One region of the Priestia sp. Y58 genome, then DNA from elsewhere that is predicted to be linked to it. Evidence: riboswitches for the same ligand, from Rfam matches in the RefSeq annotation. Region 1 holds a riboswitch; the other holds the start of a gene.
What was found. Region 1 has a riboswitch for glycine ahead of MMB68_RS22315 (amino acid permease). Riboswitches for the same ligand answer to the same signal wherever they lie in the genome.
Positions count from the first base shown of each region.

Region 2: another riboswitch for glycine. It lies ahead of gcvT (glycine cleavage system aminomethyltransferase GcvT); the one in region 1 lies ahead of MMB68_RS22315 (amino acid permease).

Region 1 is NZ_JAKWFL010000009.1:21,818-37,664, forward strand. Features, by position in the region: gene MMB68_RS22300 (GNAT family N-acetyltransferase) at 1-420, shown strand, start outside; gene MMB68_RS22305 (YfhE family protein) at 523-639, shown strand; gene MMB68_RS22310 (PAS domain-containing sensor histidine kinase) at 1,064-3,205, opposite strand; gene MMB68_RS22315 (amino acid permease) at 3,487-4,830, opposite strand; glycine riboswitch at 4,990-5,070, opposite strand; gene rlmD (23S rRNA (uracil(1939)-C(5))-methyltransferase RlmD) at 5,330-6,715, opposite strand; gene pdaA (delta-lactam-biosynthetic de-N-acetylase) at 6,878-7,687, opposite strand; gene MMB68_RS22330 (fumarate hydratase) at 7,782-9,323, opposite strand; gene MMB68_RS22335 (SE1561 family protein) at 9,487-9,672, opposite strand; gene yfkAB (radical SAM/CxCxxxxC motif protein YfkAB) at 9,876-10,994, shown strand; gene MMB68_RS22345 (YfkD famly protein) at 11,030-11,830, opposite strand; gene cax (calcium/proton exchanger) at 11,971-13,026, opposite strand; gene MMB68_RS22355 (pyridoxamine 5'-phosphate oxidase family protein) at 13,227-13,643, shown strand; gene MMB68_RS22360 (OsmC family protein) at 13,663-14,046, opposite strand; gene MMB68_RS22365 (phenolic acid decarboxylase) at 14,236-14,724, opposite strand; gene MMB68_RS22370 (DUF3237 domain-containing protein) at 14,745-15,200, opposite strand; gene MMB68_RS22375 (MFS transporter) at 15,382-15,847, shown strand, end outside.
Region 2 is NZ_JAKWFL010000001.1:692,597-708,443, reverse strand. Features, by position in the region: gene comGB (competence type IV pilus assembly protein ComGB) at 1-535, shown strand, start outside; gene comGC (competence type IV pilus major pilin ComGC) at 550-861, shown strand; gene comGD (competence type IV pilus minor pilin ComGD) at 803-1,285, shown strand; gene MMB68_RS03715 (type II secretion system protein) at 1,269-1,607, shown strand; gene comGF (competence type IV pilus minor pilin ComGF) at 1,604-2,041, shown strand; gene comGG (competence type IV pilus minor pilin ComGG) at 2,031-2,405, shown strand; gene MMB68_RS03700 (YqzE family protein) at 2,449-2,634, shown strand; gene MMB68_RS03695 (YqhG family protein) at 2,659-3,483, opposite strand; gene MMB68_RS03690 (DEAD/DEAH box helicase) at 3,470-5,143, opposite strand; glycine riboswitch at 5,324-5,416, shown strand; gene gcvT (glycine cleavage system aminomethyltransferase GcvT) at 5,629-6,729, shown strand; gene gcvPA (aminomethyl-transferring glycine dehydrogenase subunit GcvPA) at 6,750-8,096, shown strand; gene gcvPB (aminomethyl-transferring glycine dehydrogenase subunit GcvPB) at 8,089-9,567, shown strand; gene MMB68_RS03670 (rhodanese-like domain-containing protein) at 9,612-9,995, opposite strand; gene MMB68_RS03665 (lipoate--protein ligase family protein) at 10,226-11,059, shown strand; partial or broken gene MMB68_RS03660 (vitamin B12-dependent ribonucleotide reductase) at 11,372-12,808, shown strand; partial or broken gene MMB68_RS03655 (ribonucleoside-diphosphate reductase) at 13,094-14,215, shown strand; gene mntR (transcriptional regulator MntR) at 14,501-14,932, shown strand; gene MMB68_RS03645 (patatin-like phospholipase family protein) at 15,034-15,847, shown strand, end outside.

The sequences.
Region 1 (15,847 bases):
GATCATGGAGAAATTATTTCTCGCACGATTTTAGACGAATGGGGTAACCCTATCGGCACCATTAATTTATTTGATGTACAGGACCAAGCTGGTTTTTTAGGCACTTGGCTTGGCAAACCGTTTCATGGAAAAGGATATAATCAAATTGCAAAAGAAGCGTTCTTTAATGAACTGTTCTTTGAGTTAAATATAGAGCGAATTTTTATGCGAATTCGTAAAATTAATATTAGGTCTATTAAGGCTGCAGAAAAACTGCCTTATGCAGTACTTGCGAATGAAACACACAAAGCTTTATACGATGAAATTAATCAACATGAAGACGTATACGATTTATACGAAATTCCAAAAGACTTGTATACATTATACTACTTGCGTCACGAACAAGACGTTCAAGAAGATCACCAGCTTAAAGAAGCGTAAGAGTCTCTCCGTGTAACGGAGAGCTTTTTTTTATGATTAAAAACGAGAGATTCTGGAAAAAATAAGTAACATGATCGAAAAACGTTAATTGGAGGTTTTTTTATGTCTGAAAAAAAACGAAAAGAAAACGCAAAAAATACGTTAAGTAGCGCTCAAGAAATCTATTACGGCCGCGAGTTTAAAAAAGCAGACCGTGCAGGCGGCTACACGAAAAAATAAGTGAGGCAAAACATCTCTATCCAACGCTTGATCATCCCAACGTCCTTTCTGTACACTGTGTATCGGAAGGACGTTTTATATTATGTAAAAATAATAACACGAAGATTTCAAGCGTATGATTTACGTTTTTTTAATACTCTATTATATCCACAAAGTTTACCCACAATTATGTGGATAATGTGCATAACTTTATTGGATATGCATATTACCGCTTTCATAACTTGAAATGACAGTGGGTAATTTTTATGTAAATTTTCTGAAAAAATGTGAATAATGTGGATAAAGTTGTGAATATCCTATACAATTCAGCAGTTAACTTCTTGTTAACCTGTGGATATCTTCTTTAGTACTTTCATTGATTTTAGTACCATCAAGGCTTTCGATATATTATAAGTATAATAATAAAAAGTAGGGGAAACTTCCCCTACTTTTTTATTATTGGAAACAATATATCCACACTTGTTCCTTTATCTAACTGACTAGAAAACGTCATCTGCGCGTGGTGAGCTTTAATAATCCGATAGCTGACCATCAGCCCTAAACCTGTACCTTTTTCTTTTGTACTATAAAAAGGCTCACCTATCTTCGCTAACCGTTCAGGAGGAATACCCTGTCCTTCATCAGCAATCTGCAGCCAAAGGTGGTTTTCTTTTGCTTTGATAGTAATATGAATACTCCCTCCTTCAGGCATTGCTTCGATAGAGTTTTTAATAATATTAATAAATACTTGTTTTAACTGATTTTTATCTCCATACACCTTTGGTAACTGGTCGTCCCTTTCAAATATGAAAGCTACTTCCTTTTCTACTGCTTCAGGTTCAAGAAGTGAGCACACTTCTTGAACAAGCGCTTGCATATTCAAAGATTCAACCTTCATTACCTGAGGTTTTCCTAACATCAAAAATTCTTCTACGATTCCATTCATTCGTTCTAATTCAGTTTCCATGATATCTATATACAAAGCATCTTTAGGATGTTGTTCTTTTAATAAGTGAACAAAACCTTTTAAAGAAGTTAAAGGATTTTTGATTTCATGAGCCACTCCAGCTGCAAGTTCTCCTACAACGGCCAGCTTCTCAGAAGTTCTAAGCTTCTCTTCTGCTTTTTTACGCTCCGTAATATCTGTCGATACGCACAGCATTTGAATCACTTCCTGTTTTTCATTCATAATAGGAAGTTTTGCTGTTTCGACCCAGCGCCGGTTTCCTTTCGAATCTTTAAACTGTTCTTCTAATACCATCCCTTTTTGCGTACAGTTTGAAAACGCCCCTTTATATAAAAGATCTGATTGAAGGTTGAACTGATATTTATCAATTGATTGTCCAATTAAGTCATCAGGTTTTTCACCTAAGAGCATCGCAAAAGATTCATTAACGAGAATGAATTCCCTTTTTTGATTAATCGCATAAATATAGCTTGGATTAATATCAATAACTTGTCTTAAAAACGTTTTTTGTTCCTGCAGCTGATTTTCTTTTTGCTGTAAATTCGCTTTAGAATGGCGTATATAGCTAATCATTTCATTAAACTGTTTAGATAAAATACCGATTTCGCCCCGCTCAATTTCTCGTTCCGGAATTTTTTGATTAAAATTCCCGCGCGCTACTTGTCCCGCCAATTCATATAGTTTATGAATAGGATTCACAATTTGCCTTGCATATAACGCAGTAAAAAACGAAAGCAGTAAAATCGTAACACCTGAAACGATCCAAAGCGTTTTTTCAAACATTTCATAAGGCTTGTAAATTTCTTCAACGGGTAACTGAGCAACTATCCCCCAATTAAGAACAGGAATATATTCAAATGATGCAAAGAAATAGTTTCCTTCGGTGTTCACAACGCGCTGATATCCTGATTTATGATTCATCGTTTTCTGAACGATTTCGTTTTTCTTAGCATTTTCACCGATTCTCTGTTTCTCTGGGTGGGAGATAATTCTACCATTGCGGTCTACAATAAATGTATAGCCGTTCTCTCCTATATCGAACGTTTGGAAGATGGATTGAAAACTTTCATTTTCTTCAATTCGCAGCGCTAGATTTACGACCTTTTTTACATTTTGCTGCCCATCCAAAATAGGAATCGCCATCACCACAATGTAGTGCTTTGTATCTGCTGAAACGACATCGCTTAAATATATTTTTTTGGTTCGCAGCGCTTCTTGAAAATATTTTCTTTTACTTAAGTTCACCTGTTTCATATTCTTTAAATCATTCGGATAATAATGCTCAACATACCCTTTCACATTAAAAATGGTTCCGCTATCGATATACGGTGAAATATTAACTATTTTCTGCAATTCTTTGTCTATTTCTTGTTCATCATCCGATAAAAAAATAGGATCTTGCTGTACCTCGTCGCCCAGGCTCCAAATATCTTTAATGACAACGTTAATTTGCTCTTTCATTCTCTTGACGGTTTTATCAGTTACCTGTCGATATTGATCTTGAGAAATATTAGGCAGCATCACTCTTGAAACAATAAACATTAGCGTTAATACGGTACAAATAAGAAGCACATTAATCGTGAAGATTTTCCAAAACGTATGAGATTTAAACCATTTCATGTTTGTTCACCTTAATCTAATGAAGTCTACCTTCATTGTACTCCAAAATGAAGACTTTTCCATGTAAATGATAGAATTCCATCTTTAGACATAGAAGAAAATCACTTGGTTCTACATTACTATCAGAAAACTATGAGCTTTTTCACTGTATTTTCTGTTAAAACATTTTTTTAGGGTTCTTATATAAACTTTGCTTCCTGCATTTTCTTCATGCAGTAGAAATCAATTATTTATCCTCCAATAAAAAGACCCCATCACGAAATGATGAGGTCACCAATTTACTATTTCTTTTTTCTTCTAGCCCCGTAAAAACCAAATAAGAGAATAAACCAAACGGGTGTCAACAATAAGGCTGGGCGCGTCGCATCAGAAAACAGCATAATAATAAGAATCACAGCAAACAACGCTAGCACAACATAGTTTATAAATGGTGTTAACGGTGCTTTGAATGTTGATGCTGCATGCAGCTGCGGACGCGTTTTTTTATATCTTAGATGGCAAATCAAAATGATACTCCACACCCAAATAAAACAAATAGCGCTAATAGTTGTTACGATGCCAAAAGCTTGATCTGGTATCAGTTTGCTTAACAAAGCTCCCGCCGAGATAACCAGCGTAGATACAAACAATCCGTTGCTTGGTACGTGGTTTTTGTTCAGTTTTGCAAACGTAGATGGCCCTTGGTCATTTTTACTTAAATTATATAAGATACGGCTTGTTGAAAACATTCCGCTATTACAAGCAGAAGCGGCTGAAGTTAATACAACAAAATTAATAATTCCAGCAGCAAGCGGAATTCCGACTAAACTAAAGGTTTTAACAAATGGACTTTCTGCTGCATTTAATTCCATCCACGGGTTAATAAATAAAAGGACGATAAGCGCTCCAACATAGAAAAATAAGATTCGCAGCGGAATTTTATTAATGGCCGATGGAATATTTTTTTGGGGATTTGATGTTTCCGCTGCCGATACCCCTACCAATTCAACCCCCACGTATGCAAAAATAACCATTTGGAATGAAAGTAAGAAACCTGAAACCCCGTTTGGAAACAGTCCTCCATGATTCCAAAGGTTTTGAACCGTAACCGATCCTGCATCCGTTTTAAATCCGATTACCAATAAAATAACGCCAATAACAATTAACGCAAGAATCGTAATAACCTTTATTAAAGCAAACCAAAACTCTAATTCTCCAAATAATTTTACGGTTAATAAGTTAAGCCCTAATAAAATAATCACACAAATAAGTGCAGGAACCCACTGAGGGATATCGAACCAATATTTCACATATACGCCAACGGCAATCACGTCAGCCATAGCTGTCATGATCCAGCAAAACCAGTAGGTCCATCCCGTTACGAATGAAGCCCACGGTCCAAGATATTCCTCAGCAATATCCGTTAACGATTGATAACCTGCTTTAGACAGCAGTAGTTCTCCTAGCGCTCTCATCACAAAGAAAAGCGCAATACCAACAATTAAATAAGCAAAGATGATAGAGGGACCTGCAAGCTGTATTGCTTTACCAGAACCTAAAAATAATCCCGTCCCAATGGTTCCTCCAATCGCGATTAGCTGAACATGACGATTGGATAAATCCCTCTTTAATTCTCGTTGTTCCAACTCTAACTCCTCCTAACAATAAAACCTTTGATACAATCGTGCGGACTACAAAATAAAGTCCAATAAAAAAAGAGATTGGATGCGCTCCAATCTCATGGTCATAAGAATAACAAATATTATGGTACATACTAACAATTAGTAACATGCCAAATAAATATCCGGTACTCTTCTGTCCTTTTGCCTGAGATTGTGAACCCTTCGGCGTCGCGAAACTATCGCGATCTCTCCAGAAGCTGCTCCTGCTATAGTGTGATCCATAGCAATCATAGCTTTCTACGTATTAAATTTTTCAGTCAATAGAATGACTGTCGAATAGTTGTTTATTCTAATACCAGTTGGATGCTTTGTCAATAGGAAAAATTAGTTTCATTTATTTTTCTTATTTGAAATATGATACTACATAAAAACCTTGTTCCTTTACTTGTGATAAAGACCTCCTTATTACAAAATTACAAACAAAAAAGAGCAGAAGCCGATCTGCCCTTTACTCTTTTTCTATTCATTTCTTTAACGTCAAGCTCACCACATTCTCTACATGTGCCGTATGAGGGAACATATCAACAGGTTGAATATAATCCACATGATAAGCCTTCGACAGCTGCTGCACATCTTTCGCTAATGTGGATGGATTACAAGATACGTAAACCATTTTCTTTGGCTTTACTTGTAAAATTGTTTTTAGAAGCTTGTCATCACAGCCTGTTCGCGGCGGGTCAACAACGATAACGTCTGGCTTCCAGCCTTCTTTCACCCACTGCGGCATCCATTTCTCAGCCGGACCCGCTACGTACGTAGCATGCTCAAACCCATGATCTTGGGCATTTTTTCTTGCGTCTACAATCGATTCTTCAATCGTATCCATTCCGCGAATTTCTTTGGCGTCTTTAGCAAGCCATAAGCCAATTGTCCCTACTCCGCAGTAAGCATCTACAATTTTTTCACTGCCTGTTAGCGCAGCTGCTTTTTTTACTTCGTCATATAGCTTCACCGTTTGAAGAGGATTCAGCTGGAAAAATGCACGCGCTGAAAGTTCGAATGAGATATCACCTAACGTTTCTTGAATCACCGATTTTCCAGCGAGCGTAAACGTTTCATCTCCAAAAATAAGCGATGTTTTTTGGCCGTTTACGTTTTGTACGAGCGATTTCACTTCCGGTAGGCGGCGCTGAATTTCTTTAATCAGCAGCTCTTTTTTCGGAATTTCTTTTTTAGCCGTGATCAAGACAATTTGCACTTCACCCGTTTCAAATCCTACTCGAGATACGATGGTACGTACAATACCACGGCGTTTGCGTTCATTGTAGATAGGAATTTGAAGATCTTGTAAAATTCGTTTTATTTCTTTTGTCACGTGATTCGTAGCTTTATGCTGAATGGGACAGTTTTCAATATCAATCAAGCGGTGAGAATTCAGTCCGTACAAACCAGCGATGACTTTTTGTTTATCTACGCCGACTTGAAACTGAGATTTATTACGATAGCGCCAAGGATCTTCCATACCAATCGTTTGGCGGGTTTTTTCCTCTACTTTTTTTAATGAACTGTGACGTTCGAACGCTTGCAGAACAATATCGCGCTTGGATTCTAACTGACCTTCATAGGATAAATGCTGAAGCTGGCAGCCTCCGCACTGGTCGTAAATAGGACAGGGCGCTTCTACGCGATGAGGAGATTTTTTGCGAATTCGCTTGATTTTCCCTTCGGCAAACTTATGCTGGACATTTGTTGCTTCTACAACCACTTCTTCATTTGGTAATGCTCCCGGCACAAAGACGACTTGGCGCTTAAAATATCCTACGCCTTCTCCATTAATACCAAGTCTTTTTATCGTCAACGGAAATGTTTGTCCTTTTTGAACTTTCATTTCAGTTTTTGGTTTATTCATGAGACCAACTCCGATTAGTTTAAATTCTTTATATAGTTATTAACGGTCCTTAGCTGCTTAAAACCTAGTAGACCGTATCGCTTTAAAAAAGACATCAACGCATATTATAACACTTCAACAGCAAAAAACCGACAGGAGAAACATTCCCATCGGTTTTTATCGTTATTTCGTTTTAGAAAAACTTTTCTTCATTTGTTTGCGTTCGTTCATTAAATCATCAATACTTTTAAACGTATAGCCCTGCTTTTTTAAATCTACAATCGCTTGATCTAACGCATCTGCGTTATCCTTTGAAACGGTATGCAAAAGCATGATCGCACCCGGATGTATTTGAGCCATCATATTGTCGTATGAGTAGCGCCAGCCTTTTTGTTCATTCACTTTCCAGTCAACAAATGCAAGTGACCAAAATACATTCGTATAGCCTTCTTGCTTTGAAAGAGCTAGCGTTCGCTCGCTAAATACACCTCTAGGTGAGCGAAGATACTTCATTTCATCACGACCCGTAATATTCTTGTATTCATCTTTTACTTTTTGCAGTTCCTCTTTAAAACGCGCATCATCCACTTGAGTTAAGTCAGGGTGATGCCATGAATGATTCCCAACAATATGCCCTTCTTTTACCATTCGCTTAATAAGCTTAGGCTCTTCTTTTAAATAATGTCCTGTTACAAAAAACGTCGCAGGAACCTTTCTTTTTTTGAGCACGTCTAATACCTGCGGTGTATAGCCATTTTCGTAACCGTTATCAAATGTTAAATAAATATTTTTTTTATTTGTATCTCCGAGGTAAAAAGCATCATACTTAGCAAGAATTTGTTCATAAGCTGTACCAGCGGATGCGGGCTTGTGATTTTTGCTTTTTTGAAATCCCCAGCTGATCGGAGTGTTTGGATACATTTGTGCTTCAACAGATGCTATGCCTGTTGACATCACGAATAAAAAAACGAGAAAAAAGGTGAACCGGCGCATAAGAAGCTCCTTTCGGAAGTCATTTTACGCTTAGTATCCACTCAATTTTCTCGTTCATGAACGTTACTTTTTACCATACGCTCCGGACGTATGCTTATTTAAATACAGGTTCTTTAAATTGCTCAAGCTTTTCAAATGAAGACTTGTCGACATCTGCATGCAAGCTGTTTCCGTGTGAATCCATCGTCACTACAGCTGTAAAGCCTTCTACTTTTAAATGCCACATTGCTTCAGGAATACCGAACTGCATCAAATCAACGCCTTCTACGCTCTTGATGCAGTCAGCATAGTACTGTGCAGCTCCGCCGATCGCATTTAAGTATACGCCGCCGTGCTCTTGAAGAGCAGCAAGCGTTTTAGGACCCATACCGCCTTTACCGATAACCGCGCGGATACCAAATTTCTTCATAATATCTCCTTGGTAAGGTTCTTCACGGATACTTGTTGTTGGTCCTGCAGCGGTTACGTGCCATTTTTCATCTTCATCTTTTAACATAACCGGACCACAGTGATAAATGATTTGTCCATTTAAATCAATTGGCGCATCGTGATCTGTTAAATGTTTGTGAATGGCATCGCGCCCTGTGTACATCATACCGTTGATGCGCACCACGTCGCCAACTTTTAATTCACGAATTTGCTCTTCTGTAATAGGTGCTTGTAATATAACTTCTTTTGTTTCATCCGCATTTTGCTTCTCTTCTGCACCTGCATTGTTATTAAAATCTACTTCTTCGCCTTCTTGATACAGCCACTCTTGAACGCTTCCTGTATCAGCATTGATTTTAATACCTAAGCGACGGTAAGCCCAGCAGTTATACGCAACTGACACATAGAAGCTAGCAGGAATACGATTGATTACGCCGACTTTACAGCCAAGTAATGTCGTTTCTCCGCCAAAGCCCATTGTACCGATTCCTAACTTATTGGCATTTTCCATTACATACTCTTCTAATTCTTTAAGCTGAGCGTTTGGATTTTCGTCATCTAAGTTTCGGAACAGCTGCTCTTTTGCTAATTCATAGCCTGTTGTACGGTCGCCACCGATTCCAACACCAATGACGCCGGCGCTACAGCCTTGGCCTTGCGCTTGGTATACTGAGTGCATCACACATTTACGAATGCCGTCTAAATCACGGCCAGCTCGACCTAATCCTTCTACTTCACAAGGCAGGCTATACTGAATGTTTTTGTTTTCACAGCCGCCGCCTTTTAAAATGAGACGCGCATCAATATAGTCATTTTCCCACTGTTCAAACTTAATAACCGGCGTGCCTCCGCCTAAATTATTACCGCTGTTTTCTCCCGTTAACGAATCTACAGAGTTAGGGCGAAGCTTTCCGTGCTTTGTTGCTTCTTCAATTGCCCAATAAATCGCTTCTTTAATTTGAAGCTGATTCACTCCTACAGGGGTTTTAATTTTAAATGTTGGCATACCTGTATCTTGACAAATTGGCGATAAATTATCATCCGCCATTTTAATATTATTGGTAATGGTCGCTAAAGACATTGCTGCACGCGTTCCTGCATTTTCACGCGCTTTTGCCTTTGCGATAGCACGTCGAACGTCTTTTGGCAATTTTGTAGATGTTTCAACAATTAAATCGTACATGCTTTGTTTTAAAGCTTCAATCATCACTTAATTCCTCCCATATCCCGCTAATGTATGTATTTATCTATCTGTCGTACAACTTTCAAAATTTATTATACTCCTTCAAAAATTGTTTCGAAAGACCTTTATAGGAGGATTTCCACTTCAAGCAAAAAAGCGCTAGTTTTTCTAGCGCTTTTTCCTTTGTTCATTCTTTATCTTTTTTAAACTGCTCACATTTTGCTTCGAGGTCATCAATCATTGTAATCAAACGGTCAATGTCTTCTAGGTCTGTGTTTTCAGGCTCCATGGAGTCTAATACGTGTACAAACATATTTAAACGATCTTTTAAATAACGTACTTGTGAATCTTTATCTCGAACGGCGTTTCCCATTTTAAACCCTCCTGATATAGCTTTTCATTCGTATTTCTTTATATCCTAACGAATACTTTCATATTTGACAACTAAAAGCAATAAAATCCATAATAGTCACTGGTGTCCGTTTTGAATGAGACGTATAATTTAGTCTAGCAGGACGGACCGTGAGATGTTTTCATAATCATTTCACTTTACGGAAAAATAAAAGGAGTTTTTTTATGGCCACTTTACAACGAATTACCCCGGAGTTCGATCCGTGGGAAGCGTATTTAGATATGAAACAATACGGCAAACCGACGCTCACAAACGTTGAATTTACAACAACGACGCTTTGTAATATGCGATGTGAGCACTGCGCAGTTGGATATACGCTGCAGCCAAAAGACCCAAACGCACTGCCGCTTGATTTAATTTTAAAACGTCTCGATGAAATTCCAACTCTTCGAGCGTTAAGCATTACGGGTGGAGAGCCGATGATGTCTCTATCTTCTGTGAAAAATTATGTGGTGCCTTTATTAAAGTATGCACATGAACGAGGTGTCCGTACACAGATTAATTCAAATTTAACATTAGATCTTGCTCGTTACGAACAAATCATTCCTTATTTAGATGTTTTACATATTTCTCACAACTGGGGAACGGTGGACGACTTTGTGGAAGCTGGCTTTGCAATGATGGAGCGAAAGCCTACTTATGAGCAGCGCGCCAAATATTTCGACCGTATGATTGAAAACAGCCGCGCGCTTGTAAAAGCAGGTGTAACCGTATCAGCTGAAACGATGTTAAATAAACGTACGCTTCCTCATATGGAAAAGATTCATCGTCAAATTGTTGATGAAATGCTTTGTCAGCGTCACGAAGTACACCCTATGTATCCAAGTGACTTTGCCAGCACTCTAGAAACATTATCTCTTCCTGAAATGCGTCAAGCTATTCATCACCTTCTTGATATCCGAGATGAAAATGTGTGGATGCTATTCGGCACGCTGCCGTTTTATGCATGCAGCAATAATGAGGAAGACTTAACCCTTTTACAGCGCTTATATAGCAGTAAAAATGTAACCGTTCGAAACGATCCAGACGGGCGCTCTCGCCTAAATGTCAATATTTTTGACGGAGATATTATCGTAACTGATTTTGGTGATACGCCTCCTCTTGGGAACATTCAAGATACAAAGCTTACAGACGCTTTTAATACGTGGCAGCAAAGCACAATTTCTAAAGAACTTAGCTGTCATTGTTCAGCAGTGTCTTGTTTAGGACCTAATATTTTGGTGAAAAACAGCTATTATCAAGATACCGATTTTAGCAAACTCCAAGCGAGCATTACAAAATAACAAAAAGAGATTCCACCACTGGAATCTCTTTTTTGTTATCTCGGCTGATCGTAAGCCCCAAAGCTTAAGGAAACATAATCTTGTACTGGAATCCATGCTCCAATTCCTTGAGACGTTACATTTCTCACCACAATTGAACGCTTGCTTCCTTTTACCGTTACATACACTTCTCCATATGTTACTTTTCCTTTTTCACTTACAGCAGGCGTATACGCATACAGATAACCTACTTTTTTAGGAGCTACGTTATAGACCTGGTCTTTTTTCGTTCCGGCACCTACAAACGTTTGAAATGATAAAGTGAGCTTTGTTTTTTTAGCTGCTTCAATTAGCATCATTTGTTTAACATGATCAGGCTGAGGCACTTTTGCTGTTAATCCGCCTTTTACATGGCTTTGATTTTCCTGGCTGTACATCATTTTGTACTGAGTTTTTCCTGCTCTGTTATCATAATGATTTGTATTGATTCGCTGGTGCTGCCAGTTAACGTTTGTTTCTGTTGATTCGTAATTTAACGGCCACTGTCCTAAAAAGATGGTTGCTCTGAATCCAATTGCCCATGGAGTTTTAGAAATGTTTGATTCATTTAATATACGAATTAAATCAGGGTTGTCAATTTTTACATTTGATGTTTCAATGAGCTCTTTTGTAAACTCACTCGGCTGCAAATATGGCGTGTCTTGACTAGCATTTGGATACGTATTTTCTTTTGAAATATTTAAAGCTGAAGAAGGCACGTTGATGGTAGGCTGAGCTGTTTTCGCAATGGCGATCTTCGTTGAACATGAAAATGAAATAATGATGGTAAACACAAATAAAAGCAATTTACGTAACATCTAGAAACTCCTTTCAACATCGTTAATGAATGCAACCATAGTTTTTTCAAACATCCCCTGTTTTATCCTGAATACCAAAAGGGAAATTCTTCTATTCACTCACAAAAAAGAAACGTCCACATAAAGTGAACGTTTCTTTTTTAAATAAGATAAAAACCAATTCCCATAATAATATAAGCACCTAAAAGAGTTGCGCCTTCAAACCAGTTTGTATCTCCGTCATTAGAAATCGCAATCGTTAAAAATACAGCTGTTACCATCGCAATCAACTCAGGCCAAGTAAAAACAAGAGACATTTGGCTTTCGAACATTAGCGAAACAAGTACTAATATCGGTGCTACAAACATCGCTACTTGTAAAGTTGATCCAACAGCAATTTCAACCGCTACACCCATGCGGTTTTTAACGGCCATAATAATAGCCGAAGCGTGTTCTGCTGCGTTTCCAACAATCGCTACAATGATGACCCCGATGAACAGCTCACTCCAGCCAAAGCTTTCCGATACAATTTCGATTGTGCTAACCAAGCTTTCGGATACGTAAGCTACAGCTAACGTAGACAAAAAGAGAACCGCAATCGCTTTCCACATTGACCATTCTGGCTCCTCATGTTCTTCCACTTCTTCACTTTTATGCTGATACACGCCTCGGTGCGTTACCAGCTTAAAAAATAACGCCGCTAAGTACAAGATGATGAGAATAATGGATATTCCGACACTCAGGGACATGGTCTTCGCTTCGTCCATTTCGCTAGCAAAAACTTCAGGAATAACAAACGCAACGATAACAGCAAAAATTAACAATCCAGAATTATGTCTTGCATCATAGACATTAAATTCTTGGCGCTTAAATTTTAATCCCCCGATGAAGAATGAAAGACCGCCTACAAGAAGGAGATTTCCTAATACAGAACCGGTTAACGATGCAAGCACCACAGCTGTAAGGCCTTCTTTTAGAGCAAAAATAGAAATAATTAATTCTACAGCGTTACCAAACGTAGCATTTAATAGACCGCCTATTCGAGGACCAGCTACAACAGCTAAGCTCTCTGTTGCTCTTCCCATAAAAGCTGCGAGGGCAATGATTGTTAAACAGTAAATAATAAACATAAGAACATCTGACCAGTGCATCATGTGCCCAATAACAGATAGCGGCACCCCAAGAATAACCGCTATAAGAAAAATCCGATTGATCATCGATATGTACACCTACCTTATTCATTTTTTGACAACAAAATCAATCATATCAAATTAATGGAATTTGTATAGACTCACCGTCAATGTTAGTATTTTTAACCTATTTTTATAAAAGATAAACCCTTAATTGATTTTTGATTAAGATAGTTAAAAATCAGCCAAACTACCAAGGGTAAAAAGATATAATAAGGAGTGAAAAAATGAGCAATAATGATGTGAAAAATCAAATTTTATCCGTACTGGATGACTATACAATTGGAACGTTAGCTACAATTCAAGATGGAAAACCTTATTCACGCTTTATGATGTTTTTTCATGAAGACCTTGTGCTCTACACCGCCACCAATAAAGATACCCATAAAGTCGAAGAACTAGAAAAAAACCCTTACGTTCATATTTTGTTAGGCTATGATGGGCAAGGTTGGAGTGATCCGTATGTAGAGGTAGAAGCCAAAGTAAATGTAGAAACAAACGAAGAGTTAAAAAAGAAATTTTGGAATGAAAAGTTAAAAGAGTGGATTAAAAGTCCAGACGACCCAAATTATTTGCTTCTTCAGCTGACCCCTGAACGCATGCGCTATTTTGATAAAGCCGGAAGCAAACCAAAAGAAATATAAAAGTGGACATTGTCCACTTTTATTTTATTTCGAAGGTTTCTGTCACTTCTATACTGTCAATAACCGACTGTAGCATTGAGCAATTTTTTCGGGCTAGCTCAATCGATTTTTCAATTTTGTCTAATGGCAGGTCTTCTCCTGTGATGATATAGTGCAAATGAATTTTTTCGATTCGCCCCGCTTTTTCATCATTTCGCGTCACATCAGCTTGGATGCGTAAATCGGAAAAAGCAATTCTTTTTTTCTCTAGAATCTTTCTCAACACGCCTCCGCTGCAAACAGCAATGGACGATACCATTAGCTGATAGGGACGAAAGCCATACTCTTCATCTCCGGCGATATGTAGCTCTCCATAAGGAAGATTTGTTGTAAACCCCGCCTCTTTTTTCATGTTAAATTCCATTTTCTTCACTCCTTTACTTCATTATAAACCGCTTTTTATATAACCAACTACTCTTAATATGGATACTTGTTACACCGTCACCATAAAAAAATCCGAACGAATTTGATTCTCCATCAAGAATCTCGATTCATCGTTCGGATCTTCCTTCAACTAAACTACTTTTGTCTCAGCCTTTTTTATGACTCTATGTTAAATTAATTTTCCGGCGCGAATATCATTTGTCATTCCTTCGTAAGGCGCTTGAGCGATAACTTCCTCATTGTTCACTCCAACATTTTTGATAAATGTAATGTCAGCAAATTCCGGAACCACGTATTTTGGATATGTTTCATATTTCTCACGAGACTCATGCATTAAATCAAGATGATCATTTTGATAGCACACGGTAATTTCAGGATGTTCATGTACCCATTTTGGGAAGAAAATAATGCCGTGCATCCGTTTTTCATCAGGCATAAAGTTCAAAGATACATCTGTTCCAGTCGGCTCAGTCCACGATACTTTATATACACCTTCTGTTAATTTCACAATATCTACTTTTTGGTCGCGAACCCATCGTCCTGCCACCATTCCGCTATGAATACGATAATCGATTGTATTTTCGTTTTTGATATAAATTTCATATTCCCATCCGTTTTCGTATGTGTAAATCATATGATTTCCAATAAATTTTTCCATGTCTATACCTCTCCTTTGGTTTATAAAACTTCGTATATATCTAGCACAACGCTGTCTGGATTTCTCGCAGCAGCGCCTATAAACAGGCTGTTCTGTAACCACTTATACTTTGCGCTTCCTGTTTCAAAGACAGGAAGCGTGCGGAAATATAAATGCTCTGGAGATACAATTTTACCTTCAGCAGCTTGTTCTCTAAATTCTTCGCTAACCTGACGGATTCCGTTGTTTTTAATATAAATAAGCTCATCATCTTCTGTTTGAATTACATATCGTGCAGATAAATCCACGCGTCCATCCCAACGAATAATTTGAGAATCCGCTCCGCTTGGAAGAATGGAACCTTTTATCTCTCCATCTGCAGTACCTGATTTAATGGGAATAAACTGTTTTTTTCCCAATCCTGTATGACCGATGACAATTGGTGTGCCGACATTAATTATGAATGTCGCTATTTTCTTAAGTACTGGTTCTATCATAGCGATCACCTCTTTAATGTAAACAAAAACATGTAACTATTTACATGTTTTATTCTATTCTTCTTATACAAAGATGTCAAATTAACGGCACAGCACGTCTACATCCTTGTCAATAAAGCGTTTTCCTTGTACGATTAAACAGTTAGATTGACAAAATATAGATAAAAAGAGGTTGAATGCTATGAGTGGTACTCATAAACAACGTTTCTGGATTTTAGTCAGCCTTGTCGCCATTTCTGGATTCAGCCAAGGTATGCTGCTGCCTTTAATTGCTATTATTTTTGAGAAAGACGGCCTTTCCTCTACTATAAACGGATTAAACGCAACTGGATTGTACCTAGGCATCTTGTTTATTTCTCCGTTCATGGAAGCGCCGCTTCGTAAATACGGATATAAACCAATTATTGCAGCAGGAGGACTTTTAGTTATTGTATCTTTAGCTTTGTTTCCTTTGTGGAAATCTGTTGTTTTTTGGTTTGTGCTCCGTTTATTTATTGGAATAGGAGATCACGCGCTGCACTTTGGTACTCAAACCTGGATTACATCATCTTCTCCTGCTGATAAACGAGGTCGAAACATTTCATTGTACGGGCTTTTTTTCGGTATTGGTTTTGCGGTTGGCCCTTTAATGACGCCGTTAATTGAGA
Region 2 (15,847 bases), on a different contig from region 1:
TGCAGTCATCAGTATGCCAATCATCCTGTATTTGTTTTATGTGATTTACATTAAAAAATTGCCTCCAGTAGTTCAAATGCAGCTTTTTATGAGAGTTCCCGTTATCCGAACGTTCACACGGCTATTTAACTCGTACTTTTTTTCTGTTCATATGAGCAATTTACTAAATGGTGGTTTATCTATTTATGAATGCTTTGCTCTTTTTCAAAAGCAAGAGCATCATCCGTTTTTTCAAGTGGAAGCTTTTGCTTTTACAGATCAGCTTTCCTCAGGAATGCGACTAGATCATATCATTTCAGGTAAATCTCATTATGAAAAAGACTTGGCTCACGTTATTGTGCATGGCCAGCAGAACGGTGAGCTTTCTCAAGAACTGTATGATTACAGTCTATTTATGATGGAAAGAATGGAACAATTTATTTTTTGTATTTTAAAATATGTACAGCCGCTTACATTTTTATTCATCGGAATTGTCATTCTGCTTATGTATATGTCCGTTATGCTTCCGATGTTAGAAGTGATGTCGAGCTTGTAGAAAGGTGAAAGAGTATGATTCTAAAAGGTGATAAAGGATTTACCCTTATTGAAATGCTCATTGTTATGCTCGTTATTACCGTGCTTTTGCTCATTATGATTCCAAATGTATTAAAGCATAATACGGTTATTAACAACAAAGGCTGCTCAGCTCTTGTCAAAACCGTAGAGGCTGAGGTACAAGTATACGAACTTGAAAATGGCGAAAAACCAAGTCTAGAAGAGCTTGAAGCAGGAGGCTACTTAAAAGAAGGCACCGTGTGTCCAAATGGCCAAGCTATTCAAATTGACGGTACCGGAAAGGTTACAGCTAGTGGTTCTTCTTAAGCAAAAAGGGTTTACCCTCATTGAGATGCTGATGGTTTTATTTATTGTGCAAGTGATGATGTTTTCCATTATTGTAGCTATTCGACCGCTTGTGGAATATTACAAAATCACACTATTCTTGCGACAGCTGCAAAGCGACACGTTTTATGTGCAGCAGACAGCCATGAACCGAGAATCTCCAATTAAAATTAACTTCGCACCGAAGGGAACAGAATATATTATTTCTGATTCTCGTGCCGTTCTTTATAAGCGCGCCTATGACTCCACCATTCATATCACATTTGGAAGCGGCAATTCCACGATACAATACAACAAAAACGGCAATATTTCTCAAGCAAAGACCATTTTTATCAGCAATCAAAAATTTAAATATAAAGTTACTTTTCAAATAGGCAGAGGGCGTTTTTATGTGGACAAGATGTAAGGGTCAGCAGGGCTACACCTTGTTAGAAATGCTTGTTTCATTTAGTATGCTTTTACTCCTAACCGGTACAATTATTCCTTTGTATGTTCAGATGAAGGAAGCAGAAAAGAAGCAATATGTTTCGTATCAAGCTGATGCTATCTTGCACGAAGAGCTATTGAAATATAAATATGAAGCAGGATATAAACGGCGAGAAAAAATCGTAAAAGAAAACGTTGCGTTTTATCTGAAGTGGGACGGAGAAAGTGCTCAAAAGCTTTGTGTAGAATGGACAGATTCCGCTGAGAAAATGAAAAAGAAGTGTGATGTGATGTTGAAGTGAAAAGGGAAAAAGGTTTTACGCTTATAGAGATGTTAGTCAGTTTTACTCTTTTTTTGATCATTGTTTCATTTTTCCCCATTATCATTCCGCTAGCTAAGCAAACATATAATCCGGACTTTAGTATGAATGAAATGGAGTGGGAAATCTTTGTAAATCAACTTGCGATGGAATATCGAGAAGCAAAAGAAGTGGGAATTCATGCGACTACGCTTACGTTGAAAATGGAAAATAATCAGATCATCACTTATGAACGCTACGAAGACAAGATAAGAAGACGAGTGGATGAAAGTGGTCATGAAGTTGTGCTGCAGCACATTAAGAATATTATGTATGAACAGCAAAAAGAAAGGCTGTTGATTCGTTCAACAGACGGTGTTAACAAAGTTAGAGAAGAAACCATTACGACGTTTTTGATGTTTGCTTATGAAACATAATGAGCAAGGATTTATTCTCCCGGTTGTTTTGGCATTTTGTGCGCTTTTTCTTCTGTTAGTAGCTCAGCAAACCACTTATTTTGTGACGAAAAGTTCATTTTATCAAGAAGTAGAGCAGAAAAATCGTCTGCAGCATCTTTTAGAAAACGCGGTTGTACATGTAAAAAAAGAAATAAAAGAACGTAATAAATCTCCATTTGCATCTTTAGTATTAGAAACTGGTACGGTTTCATACGAAGTAGTAAGTGAAGATGAACAGATGATTATTCTAAAAATAAAGTGTCAAACATTGCAAGGAAGAGCATTGACGGAAACGGCATATATTCAAAAAAAGGATCAGCACATTGTAAAGTGGACGGATTAAGTCTCTTTCTCTCCGGATATAATAGTGCTGAGGAGATGATTATATGAAAACGAATGATTATGTAAAATATATGACTCAGCAATTTGTACAATATATGGATCAGCCAAAAGAAGAGAGGAAAACGAAAAAGATTCAAAAAAAAGAAGAGCGAGCACCTTTTGCAAACAGATGGTTTGGAATGATTCCGCTGTCGTTTATGCTGTGGTATCGAAAGAAAAAAGAAAGATGAGCATATCATATGCTCATCTTTTTTTTAACCGGCTTGTGTTTTGTTAAATTGAAGAGACATCGTTTCAGGCGATATGTAAAATAAGCCACCGTTTATAAACTTAAACAAGATAGTCGGCTCGTACAGTTCTTGAAGCGCTGTTTTTTCGGTCATATATATTTCTGGCAGCTCTTCTGCTGTTTCGTAAAAATGATCAAGAAGCGCTAAGTCTTCATACCATCTCTCTTGAGCTTTTTCAGCCCATTCAGTTGGCTGAGTTTTAACATAGTCAGTCACATATGATGTGAGTCGTGCGATGGCACTTTTAGGTTTAATAAAAGGTGAGAGAGTAAAGCAATAGTCTGAGATTTTAGATGACAGATTTTGATTAATGATTAATTCGTGAAATGATTCAATAATTTGTCCATTGATTAAATTAATGCCAAGCGACAAGAGCTCATCTTTTTTACGATCGCATTTGTACGAGACTTTAATATTTAATGCAAGCCAAGGGTGCAAAGGCTGATTCGTTGGCTGAGCTGATGCAACTTGTTCATACAAGTGAATAAACCCGCCTAGTTTTTGAGTAGAAGCGAAAATTTGGTGCAGTCTAGGTGAACCGAAATGAATTCGTTCTCCTTGAACGGAATCGTCTTCAAATGCTGGGTCTGTAATGAAAGTGAGCGAAGCAGGAGTTGCTTCTCCTCCCGTCTTTTCGATATAGTGCCAATAAAATGGACGATTCATCAATTCTTTATCGAGTTCAATCGTTAATTGAACCGTCAGGTAAGACGATGTTTCTGTGACAATAGAACAATTATTAGCTAGAAAATAACGCTTTAAAAATTGATGAATATCAGTTTGCTGCATGCTGATCCTCCTCGCTGTCTTCGTATTGAATAATAGACGTCAAGTTCTCCATTTTGATTTTTATTTCTCCTTCACTCCGTGAATGAAATAAAATATCCTGAATATGCTCTTCGATATTTTTTAAATCAAGCTTTGTTAAAATATCATCTAGCTCTCCAACAACTCGTTCAAAAAGGTTTATTTTTTCGTACAGTAATTTTAAAATATGTTCTTCGACCGTATGTTGAATGGCTAAATTGTAAATGTGAACATCATGTTTTTGACCTAAACGATGGACCCTTCCAATTCGCTGTTCTAGACGCATTGGATTCCACGGTAGATCATAGTTAATGATATGATGACAAAACTGAAGGTTGATTCCTTCTCCGCCTGCTTCAGTGGCAATAAATACTTGCGCGTGGCTTTCAAAAAGCTGCTTCATCCAGTCTTTTTTACCTCGCTTAAATCCGCCTCTAAAAGGTACAGAGGTAATTCCATGCTGTTTTAAATACCACTGTAAATACAGTTGAGTTGCTCGGTACTCAGTAAAAATAATGACTTTATCATCAATTTTCTGAACGAGCTCTAGCACTTTTTCTGCTTTTGCATTTTGCGGCACTTGCTGAAGTAGTTCCATTAACGGCGTAATCATATGTTCCGTTAATGCGCTGTTTTGATCTTCCTGACGTTCCAGCATGTTTTTTAATGTCATATACACCGCTTCGCGGCTGCTGCAGGCCTCTCGCTGCAGGGTTAAAATTGAAAAAGCGCTTGAAGGGTGGAGTCCGTTTCCTTTAAAAGATGTAATCGCATCGTACAGCTCCCGTTCTTTTGGCGAGAATTCAACAGGAATGGTTTGAACAATTCGCTTCGTCCATTCGATACCCGTATCGTGGCGGCGATTTCGAATCATAACTTTGTTAACAAGCTCTTTTAAGTGTTCATCGTTTTGCAAAGAGCGTTTTTTAGCGGAAAATAATTCTTCGAAATAGTCTTTATTACCGAGATGGCCAGGCTTTAAAAGAGAGACTAAGTTAAAAATTTCTTCAATTCGATTTTGAATCGGTGTTGCGGTTAGCAACAGACAAAATTTCTTTTTTAGACTTTGCACAAATTCATAGTTTTTTGTTTTGTTGTTTTTAAGTTTATGAGCTTCATCAATGATAATGAGGTCGTAGTCTTGTTCTAGCACAATTTCTCGATGAGGAGAACGTTTTGCTGTATCAATTGAAGACACAACGATGTCGCACTGATCCCACACATATGATTTTCTTTGAGGGACTGCGGGAATATAAAATTTTTGATTCAATTCTATAGCCCACTGTGAAACAAGCGAAGCTGGAACTAAAATGAGAACTTTTTTAACAAGTCCGCGAATCATATATTCCTTCAAAATTAACCCTGCTTCAATCGTTTTTCCCAGTCCTACTTCATCTGCTAAAATGGCTTTCCCATTCATTGTTTCAACTACTTGTTTGGCCACTTCGAGCTGATGAGGAAGCGGAGTTAAATCAGCTAGATGTTTTGGGCTTTGCAGTCCTTCAAATTCTGAGATAAGCGTTTGGTCTTCTATTTCATAGGCAAGTTTATACAAATCCCATGCAGACCAAGGGCCGTCTTGCTCCAATTTAGTTGAGAAGGCTGCTTCCCATGTTTCATCGATGTTTAATTTCACTTTCATGATAAAAATGCTCCTTTGTAAAAAATTTTTATTGAACAAATGATAAGAATCAGGTAGGATAAAAATATATTTAGAAAATTTGAAAAAGAAAATAGATTAGCACTTTACAAATGATTGTGTGAATAAAGATAGATACATCTTTCAGTAGTATGCCCAACTTTACCAACTTTATAGAAGCGAATGACGACACGGGGAGAGACTACTTGAATGTAGCGCCGAAGGAGCAAGCAATAAAATTGTGAATCTCTCAGGCAAAAAGACTCTTGTTTGACGCAGCTCTGGAGAGTGTCTATGCGTTTATAGACCACCCACGAGGCAAACCTATTCGTTTATAGGTAAACTTTCAGGTGAAAAGGACAGAGACTTCCTACTAAATACAGTAGGGGGTTTTCTGTCCTTTTTTGTTTGGATACATAGTGATCCCCACACTATTTGAAAACTCCCCGTTATGAAAAGTTTCACGTGAAAAAGAGGAGGACATAAATATGACAACAGAATTACACAAAACGCCGCTTTATGATACCTATCAAAAATATGGTGCCAAAACAATTGATTTTGGCGGATGGGCTCTTCCCGTTCAATTTTCTTCTATTAAAGAAGAGCATGAAGCTGTACGTACAAAGGCAGGCCTTTTTGATGTCTCTCATATGGGAGAAATTCTTGTAACAGGAGCTGATAGCTTAGCTTTTCTTCAGCACACGATGACAAATGACGTTTCTACCCTCGTAGATGGAAAAGCGCAGTATACGGCTATGTGTTATGAAGACGGAGGCACGGTAGATGATTTGCTGATTTATAAAAAAGCAGATCAAGAGTATTTGCTAGTCGTAAACGCTGCTAATATTCAAAAAGACTATGAGTGGCTGGTGTCTCACAAACAAGGAGATGTAACGCTCGTTAATCAATCTGGTGAAACTGCGCAGCTAGCTTTACAAGGTCCTGTAGCAGAAAAAGTTTTACAAACTTTAACGAACGAAAATTTATCTTTATTAAAGCCATTTACATTTGCTAATGATGTAGAAGTAGCGAATGTAAAAGCTCTCGTTTCACGTACTGGGTACACCGGGGAAGATGGCTTTGAAATTTATTGTTCTTCAGCTGACGCCGCTCACTTGTGGACGGCTATCTTAGAAGCAGGCAGTGATGAAGGTGTGTTGCCTTGCGGATTAGGAGCTCGCGATACGCTTCGTTTTGAAGCTACTTTGGCTTTATATGGCCAAGAGCTTTCAAAAGATATTACGCCCATTGAAGCTCGAATTGGATTTGCAGTAAAGACGAACAAAGACAGCTTTATTGGAAAAGAAGTGTTAAAAGAACAGCGTGAAAGCGGGGCACCTCGTAAGCTGGTAGGAATTGAAATGATTGATAAAGGTATACCAAGACACGGTTACGAAGTATTTGCAGATGAAGAACAAATTGGATTTGTGACAACAGGTACACAGTCACCGACATTAAAGAAAAACATCGGTCTAGCACTATTGTCAGCAGAGTATACAGAGCTTGGTCAAGAAGTGGAAGTGCAGGTTCGGAAAAAACGCTTAAAAGCAAAAGTAGTTTCAACACCTTTTTATAAACGTTCAAAGTAAGCTTTGGGGAGGAATTTAACATGTTACATCGCTATTTACCAATGACAGAACAAGATCAGCAGCAAATGTTAGCAGCAATTGGTGTTTCATCTGTTGAGGATTTATTTTCAGATATTCCGCAGCGCGTTCGTTTTCAAGGAGAATACAATATTAAAAAAGCGGCTTCAGAGCCTCAGCTGTTAAAAGAATTAAATAGTATGGCTGCTAAAAATGCTCATTTAAAAGACTATGCTTCTTTTTTAGGAGCAGGAGTTTACGATCATTACATGCCGGTTATTGTTGATCATGTTATTTCTCGTTCGGAATTTTATACGGCCTATACTCCGTATCAACCAGAAATTTCTCAAGGAGAACTTCAGGCCATCTTTGAATTTCAAACAATGATTTGTGAGTTAACGGGGATGGACGTGGCTAATTCTTCTATGTATGACGGAGGAACTGCTTTAGCAGAAGCCGCTATGCTCAGTGCAGGTCAAACAAAAAAGAAAAAAGTACTTGTCTCTGCGGCTGTTCACCCTGAGTCAAAAGATGTGTTAAAAACGTATGCGAAGGGTCAATACATTGAAGTGGTAGAAATCCCTGCAGCAGACGGAGTAACAGATATGATTGCGTTAGAAAAAGAGATGGGGAGTGACGTGGCAGCTGTTATTGTCCAGTATCCAAATTTCTACGGACAAATCGAGCCGTTAAAAGAAATTGAAGAAATTACCCATCAAGAAAAATGCATGTTTGTGGTTTCAAGCAATCCTTTATCATTAGGTTTACTTACGCCTCCTGGAGAATTCGGAGCTGATATTGTCATTGGAGATGCACAGCCATTTGGTATTCCAAGTCAATTTGGAGGCCCGCACTGCGGATACTTTGCAACTACGTCTAAGCTTATGCGAAAAATCCCAGGACGATTAGTAGGGCAAACAGTAGATGAAAACGGTAAGCGAGGGTTTGTTTTAACCCTTCAAGCACGTGAACAGCATATACGCCGCGATAAAGCGACTTCTAACATTTGTTCAAATCAAGCGTTAAATGCTTTAGCGGCATCAGTTGCCATGACAGCTTTAGGCAAGCAAGGTGTAAAAGAAATGGCGCTGCAAAATTTATCAAAAGCGCATTATGCATATGAAGAGTTAAAGGCAAAAGGGGTAAATGTAGCATATGAAGGACCGTTTTTTAATGAATTAGTCGTGAAGCTTCCTGTTTCGGTAACAGAAGCAAACAGTCAGTTATTAGCTTCAAAAATAATTGGCGGTTATGATCTTAGCCGTGATAACCAAGAGCTTGAAAATCACATGCTGCTTGCTTTTACAGAGCTCCGTACAAAAGAGGAAATTGACCAACTTGTAAATGAATTGGGGGATCTTCATGCTTAATCAAAATCAATCACTTATTTTTGAAAGCAGTAAAGAAGGACGAATCGGCTATTCATTGCCTGAGTTAGATGTGCCAAAAGTTAATGCTGAAGAACTGCTTGGAAAAGCGTATGTGCGTACCGAAGCGCCTGAGCTTCCTGAAGTATCAGAACTCGATATTATGCGTCATTACACCGCGCTTTCAAAACGAAATCACGGAGTGGATTCAGGATTTTATCCGCTTGGTTCATGTACGATGAAATATAATCCAAAAGTGAACGAACAAGCAGCACGCATTGCTGGTTTTGCGCACATCCATCCGCTTCAAGATGAGCAAACGGTTCAAGGTGCTCTCGAACTTTTATATGATTTACAAGAGCATTTAACAGAAATCACAGGAATGGATGAAGTAACGCTTCAGCCAGCAGCAGGTGCTCACGGCGAGTGGACCGGGCTTATGATGATTCGTGCCTATCACGAAGCAAATGGTGAGACGCAGCGAACAAAAGTCATTGTTCCAGACTCAGCTCACGGAACGAACCCGGCTTCGGCAACAGTTGCGGGATTTGAAACGGTAACGGTAAAATCAAACGAACATGGTTTAGTGGACTTAGAGGATTTACGCCGCGTAGTAGGAGAAGATACAGCCGCTTTAATGTTAACAAACCCAAATACGCTAGGGTTATTTGAAGAAGATATTTTAGAAATGGCTGAAATTGTTCACGCAGCAGGTGGAAAGCTTTATTATGACGGTGCAAATTTAAACGCAGTATTAAGTAAAGCCCGTCCTGGAGATATGGGGTTTGACGTGGTTCATTTAAACCTTCATAAAACGTTTACAGGCCCTCATGGAGGAGGCGGTCCTGGTTCTGGTCCGGTAGGGGTAAAAGCAGATTTAATTCCTTATTTGCCTAAACCAGTGCTTGTGAAAACAGAACAAGGCTATCACTTTGACTATAACCGTCCTCAGTCAATTGGACGCGTAAAGCCGTTTTACGGAAACTTCGGCATCAACGTTCGCGCTTATACGTATATTCGTTCAATGGGTCCAGACGGCTTAAAAGCCGTAACAGAAAATGCTGTGTTAAATGCCAACTATATGATGCGTCGTTTAGCAGAGCACTATGAGCTGCCGTTTGACCGTCACTGTAAGCACGAATTTGTTTTATCAGGAAAACGTCAGAAAAAGCTTGGCGTACGCACATTGGATATCGCGAAACGACTGCTTGATTTTGGCTATCATCCGCCGACGATCTACTTCCCGCTTATCGTAGAAGAGTGCATGATGATCGAACCAACGGAAACAGAGTCGAAAGAAACGCTAGATGCGTTTATCGATGCGATGATTCAAATTGCAAAAGAAGCAGAAGAAACGCCTGAAGTCGTACAGGAAGCTCCCCATACAACGGTTGTGAAGCGCCTTGACGAAACGCTGGCAGCGAGAAAGCCAGTGCTTCGTTATCAGAAAGAACAGGCTGTTCAAAACGTCTAACAAAAAACCTCGCCCAAAGGCGAGGTTTTTCTATATACATACCATTATTTTTTCTTTTTCACTTTACCGTTCCACATTTTGAAGCCGCCTTTTAAATCATAGATTTCTTGAACACCGTGGCGACGAAGCATTTGTGCTGCGCGTCCTGTGCGCATTCCGCTTTGACAATAGATGTAGACAGGCTGATCTGGACGAAATTCTTTAATGCGCATACGGAACTGTGACAGAGGAATATTTCGTGCGCCTAAAATATGTCCGTTTTCGAATTCATTCGGTTCACGAATATCAACTAGCTGTGCCTTGCGGTAGCCGCTGCGGAATTCTTCTTCAGTTAACGTTTTCATAATGCGACGTTGGACAAAGAACATAACGACAGAGTATATGATGATTACTCCAAGTAAAATGAGTACTGCTGTAATTGCTGACATGCTGATTCTTCCTTTCTTCGACAAAATCCATACTCTTATTATATAAGTGAATGAAATTAGAAGTAAAGCGATTTTGCCTTGAATCTAGCGGATTTCTTCCCGGAAATGAAAAAACTACCACATTTGAATTCACAGTTTTATGTTGCTCTTTGCTTTTCCTTAGCTCAATCTTTTGGTAGACTAAAAAACGGATTTATTTTTTATATTACATATAGCTGAGGATGAGGTAGATGAAAGCAAAGTGGAGATTTATTGATTCCAACAACCGTTCGCCTTATTACAATATGGCGTTAGATGAAGCGTTATTAGAATGGCATAGTAAAGGAGAAATTCCACCTACGATTCGTTTTTACGGATGGAACCCTCCAACGCTGTCAATCGGTTATTTTCAAAAAGCTGAAAAAGAAATTAACTTTGATAAAGTAAAAGAATTAGGACTAGGCTTTGTAAGACGTCCAACGGGCGGCAGGGGCGTGCTTCACGATGAAGAGCTTACTTACAGCGTCATTGTATCTGAAGAGTATCCTAACATGCCTAAGACAGTTACAGAGGCATACCGCGTAATCTCTGAAGGTTTACTGGAAGGATTTCGTTCGTTAGGGCTCGAGGCTTATTTTGCTATTCCTCGTTCAGAAGAAGAAAAAAATAGCTTAAAAAACCCTCGTTCGTCCGTGTGCTTTGATGCTCCTTCTTGGTATGAACTAGTTGTAGAGGGCCGCAAGATTGCTGGAAGTGCCCAAACTAGACAAAAAGGAGTTATTCTACAGCACGGCTCTATTCTGTTAGAGATTGATGAAGATAAATTATTCAGCGTGTTTAATTATCCAAATGATCGCGTGAAAGAAAGAATGCAGCGCGCATTTCGTTCTAAAGCGGTAGCCATCAATGCAATTGCGGGCCGCAAAATCTCTATTGAAGAAGCAAAAGAAGCGTTTTATAAAGGATTTGCTTCTGCTCTTGATATTGATTTAGAACCGTATACACTGTCTGAAGAAGAGGAAGCATATGTAGAAGAACTAGCGCGCACAAAGTACGGATCGGATGAATGGAACTTTAAGCGCTAAACGGATGCCCATGGGAAATAGATAAAAGTGCAACTTCTTATAAGTTGCACTTTTTATTGGGATTTTTAGAAACAATGCTTGGCTAATAGAATACATAGGGAAGAAAAGTCAAACACTTTTTTTACGAAAAAAAAAATATTTCACTTGACACCCTTCTATATGTAGATGTTTGGAGAAGTGTCAAATACTATATATTGAATTCGTCCAAGCCGTGTGGTAAGTTATTGATAGTTGATTGAAAAACTCTATTTCCTTTAAAAGGAAATAGAGTTAATAAATTTATAGATGTTCGATAGGTAAGGAGTTGTGAGAATGACTGTTTTGTTAAATCAAAAAGTGAATATGAATGTTGAAAAGCTCAATTCAGATATTGAACGCTTTCCGCAAGTACATCCGATTACACCGGATATGAAGTTGACTCATAAAGGTGTTTCAAGATTGGTAATGTTAGACCGCTATGCGTTTAAAGATACGGAAAAATTAACGTTATCAGAAGGAGATTTTGTTGTTCTAACCGTAAAGGAAGATCCAAAATTTCCAGCACGAGGACTTGGCTATGTGGAAAGCATTAATTTTGAGCAAAAAACTGCTGTTGTCAAGGTAGAAGATGAGTTTAGAGGAGCTTTATCGCCTGAAGAAGCAGAAAACGGATTAATTACTCGTTCTTTAGATGTCATTGAAAAACCTCTAGAAGTCTTCTATGAGCAAATTGCAAAACGTAATGCAACAGGCTTAGCTTCTGTGGAAAAAACAGAAGAAAAGCGCAAAGAGTGGTTTGAAAAGTTCTATCAAGAGCTTGTTCAGCTAAACTTTGTACCAGCTGGCCGCGTTCTTTACGGTGCAGGTGCTGATACGGACGTAACGTACTTCAACTGTTATGTAATGCCTTATGTAAAAGATTCACGTGAAGGTATTTCAGAACACCGCAAACAAGTAATGGAAATCATGAGCCGTGGAGGCGGTGTTGGAACGAATGGTTCAACTCTTCGCCCGCGCAACACGCTGGCTCGCGGTGTAAACGGCAAATCATCTGGTTCGGTTTCATGGTTAGATGATATTGCTAAACTGACGCATCTTGTTGAGCAAGGTGGGTCGCGCAGGGGCGCCCAAATGATCATGCTTGCCGACTGGCATCCTGACATTGTAGAATTTATTATTTCTAAAATGCAAAACCCTCGCATTTTACGTTTCTTAATTGAAAACACAAATGACGAAATGATTAAAAAACATGCGCAAGATAAATTGAAGTTCACGCCGCTAACAGAGTCTGAAGAAGCGATGTACCAAGGAATCATTAACTATAAACAAATTCCGGGTCTTGGTGGATTCAGTGAAAAAATCATCAAAGATGCAGAAGAAAAGCTGCAAACAGGCGGAACGTACAGCGTTCATAACTCAGAGTTTTTAACAGGAGCAAACATTTCTGTATGCTTAACAAAAGATTTTATGGATGCTGTTGAAAACGACGGAGAATACGAACTTCGCTTCCCAGACGTAGAAAGCTATTCAAAAGAAGAAATGGCTAACTACAATGAAAACTGGCACGAAGTAGGCGATGTGCGCGAATGGGCAAAACAAGGAAACAAAGTTCGTACGTATCGTACTATCCGTGCAAAAGAGCTATGGAACTTAATTAATATTTGTGCAACGTACTCAGCTGAACCAGGCATTTTCTTCTTCGACAATGCTAATGACATGACAAATGCTCAAGCATATGGTCAGCACGTTGTTGCAACAAATCCATGTGGTGAATAGTTTGCCTCATGTAAAACATTGCGGAATAAAGCAGGAACCCTGAGATGGGAATCTGAACCGAAGGCTAAACGTAAAGGTTTAGTCAGGGGCAACGCATAGAAGCTGATCCTGTATAACAGACTATAATGCTTCCACGAGGCCGCAACGTTACAATTTTAAAGCTCCGAAAGAGTACTTGAAAGAAATGGCTGAATAATTGTAACGAAAACGTATGCTGAACTTACGTAAATATGAAGCGTAAGAGGTAGAGGATAAAAAGCCTTTACGATAACAAATTTGGAACAACCACTTGCACCATTCTCTGTTTGCAACTTAGCTGCTGTTAACTTAGCGCAAATGGCAGATAAAGAAACGAAAACTGTTAACTTTGAAAAGTTACGTCAAACGGTTGAAACAGGCGTTAGAATGCAAGATAACGTTATTGATGCAACTCCTTATTTCTTAGAAGAAAACCAAAAACAAGCGCTTGGCGAACGCCGCGTTGGCCTTGGTGTAATGGGTCTTCACGATCTTCTTATTTATTGTGAGACAGAGTACGGCTCTGACAAAGGCAATGAGTTAGTAGATAAAGTGTTTGAAACAATTGCAACGACAGCTTACCGCGCGTCTGTAGAGCTTGGAAAAGAAAAAGGAAGCTTCCCGTTCTTAGTGGGCGAAACAGATGCTGAAACGGCTTCTTTACGTGAAGCATTTACAAATACAGGCTTCATGAAAAAAATGCCTGAAGATATTCGTGAAAACATTAAAGAGAACGGTATCCGAAACTCTCATTTATTAACAGTAGCGCCAACAGGCAGTACTGGAACAATGGTTGGAGTATCAACGGGTCTTGAACCTTATTTCTCATTCTCATACTTCCGAAGCGGCCGTTTAGGTAAATTTATTGAAGTAAAAGCTGATATCGTTCAAGAGTATTTAGATCAGCATCCAGAAGCAGATCCAAACAACCTTCCTGAATGGTTCATTTCAGCTATGGAACTTGCACCACAAGCTCACGCGGACGTGCAATGTGTGATTCAGCGCTGGATTGACAGTTCAATTAGTAAAACAGTAAACGCTCCTCGTGGTTACACAGTAGAGCAAGTTCAAAAAGTGTACGAGCGTCTGTATAAAGGCGGAGCAAAAGGCGGTACGGTGTACGTAGACGGCAGCCGTGATGCACAAGTCTTAACGCTAAAAGCAGAAGAAAATACGTTTGATGAAGAAATTGAAGCGCCAAAAGAAGAAACGAAACCGCACGTTGTGTTAGTTGATACAATTAATGAAATTCGTTCAACTGATGTAACAATCGGTTCTGAAGTAGGTAATACTTGTCCGGTTTGCCGTCAAGGAACGGTAGAAGAAATGGGCGGATGCAACACATGTACAAACTGTGGTGCACAGCTGAAATGCGGCCTTTAATTTTTAATCATCATTGACTAGTAAAAGCTGACTCAAGTGAGTCGGCTTTTATTATGTATGAAAATGGGGCATAAATAAGAAGCGGGAACGAGCGGTTCTTGTATTTGAATAAGCATTGTAGTATGATTTTAATTGAATGTCTTTTATCCAGTTTTATCTTATGACATCGCTTTATTTACACGTTTTTTTCACATAGATTCTTAAACATGAACACGATATCACTATAAGAAACAGACATTTATGACTTATTATTAGCAATACATAATATTAATTGGGGGAGATTTCATGCCTACACCGAGTATGGAAGATTATATTGAACAAATATATATGCTAATTGAAGATAAAGGATACGCTCGAGTGTCTGATATTGCTGATGCATTGGCGGTTCACCCCTCATCTGTAACGAAGATGGTTCAAAAACTAGACAAAGATGAGTACTTAATTTATGAAAAATATCGAGGCCTTGTTTTAACAGCTAAGGGACAGAAGATTGGAAAGCGTCTTGTTTATCGCCACGAGCTTTTAGAGCAGCTGCTGCGCATCATTGGCGTAGATGAGAAAAATATTTATGATGACGTAGAAGGAATTGAACATCATTTAAGCTGGAATTCCATTGATCGCATTGGAGATTTAGTTCAATACTTTGAAGAAAATCATAACCGTATTCAAGATCTTCGCAATGTACAAAAACGAAATGAAGAAGAGCAAAAATTATAAGAAAAAAGCAGCGGCCAATAGCGTCACTGCTTTTTTCTTTTTATCATAACTTGTTGCTGAGTTGACTACAAATGTAGAGTGGGTAGTTTGGAGGAGAGGCTGTGTACGTCGACGGAGTGTTTTCAGGTGGCGGTATTAAAGGGCTTGTACTGATTGGCGCGTTACAAGCTCTAGAAGAAAAAGGCTTTATTTTTCGGCGGTTAGCCGGAACGAGTGCGGGTTCCATTATTTGTGCATTTGTAGCAGCCGGTTATACAAGTGAAGAAATTGTTGAAATGATGAATGAAATTGAGTTATCGTCTTTTTTAGATCAAAGAATGTCTTTTTTACCATCAAGCTTGACAAAATGGCTGTTTTTATATTGGAAAATGGGATTATATAAAGGAGAAAGGCTTGAGAAGTGGATTGCTGAGAAATTGCGGAGCAGAGGAATTCGTACATTTGCTGATTTGCCTGATCAGTCGCTGCGTATTATTGCTTCAGATTTGACCAACAGTACGATGCTTGTTCTTCCAGATGATTTGCCTAAATATCAAATCGACCCGAATCGCTTTTCTGTAGCAAGAGCCGTTCGAATGAGCTGCAGCATTCCATATTTTTTTGAGCCAGTTAAATTAAAATCTACCCCAAGCAGTTTAATAGTCGACGGGGGCGTGTTAAGCAACTTTCCAATTTTTCTATTTGATGATGATAAAAGTCTTAAGAAACGACCGGTAATTGGTGTGAAGTTGAGCCCGAAGGACGAAGAAAGAGAACGGAATAAAATTAAGAATGCCGTTGGTTTATTCAGTGCGCTTTTTGAGACGATGAAAGATGCGCACGATGCAAGACATATTTCAAAACGTCACGAAAAAAATATTATCTTTTTGCCTGTTAATCAAGTTTTTGCGACAGAATTTACCCTCACAGAAGAAC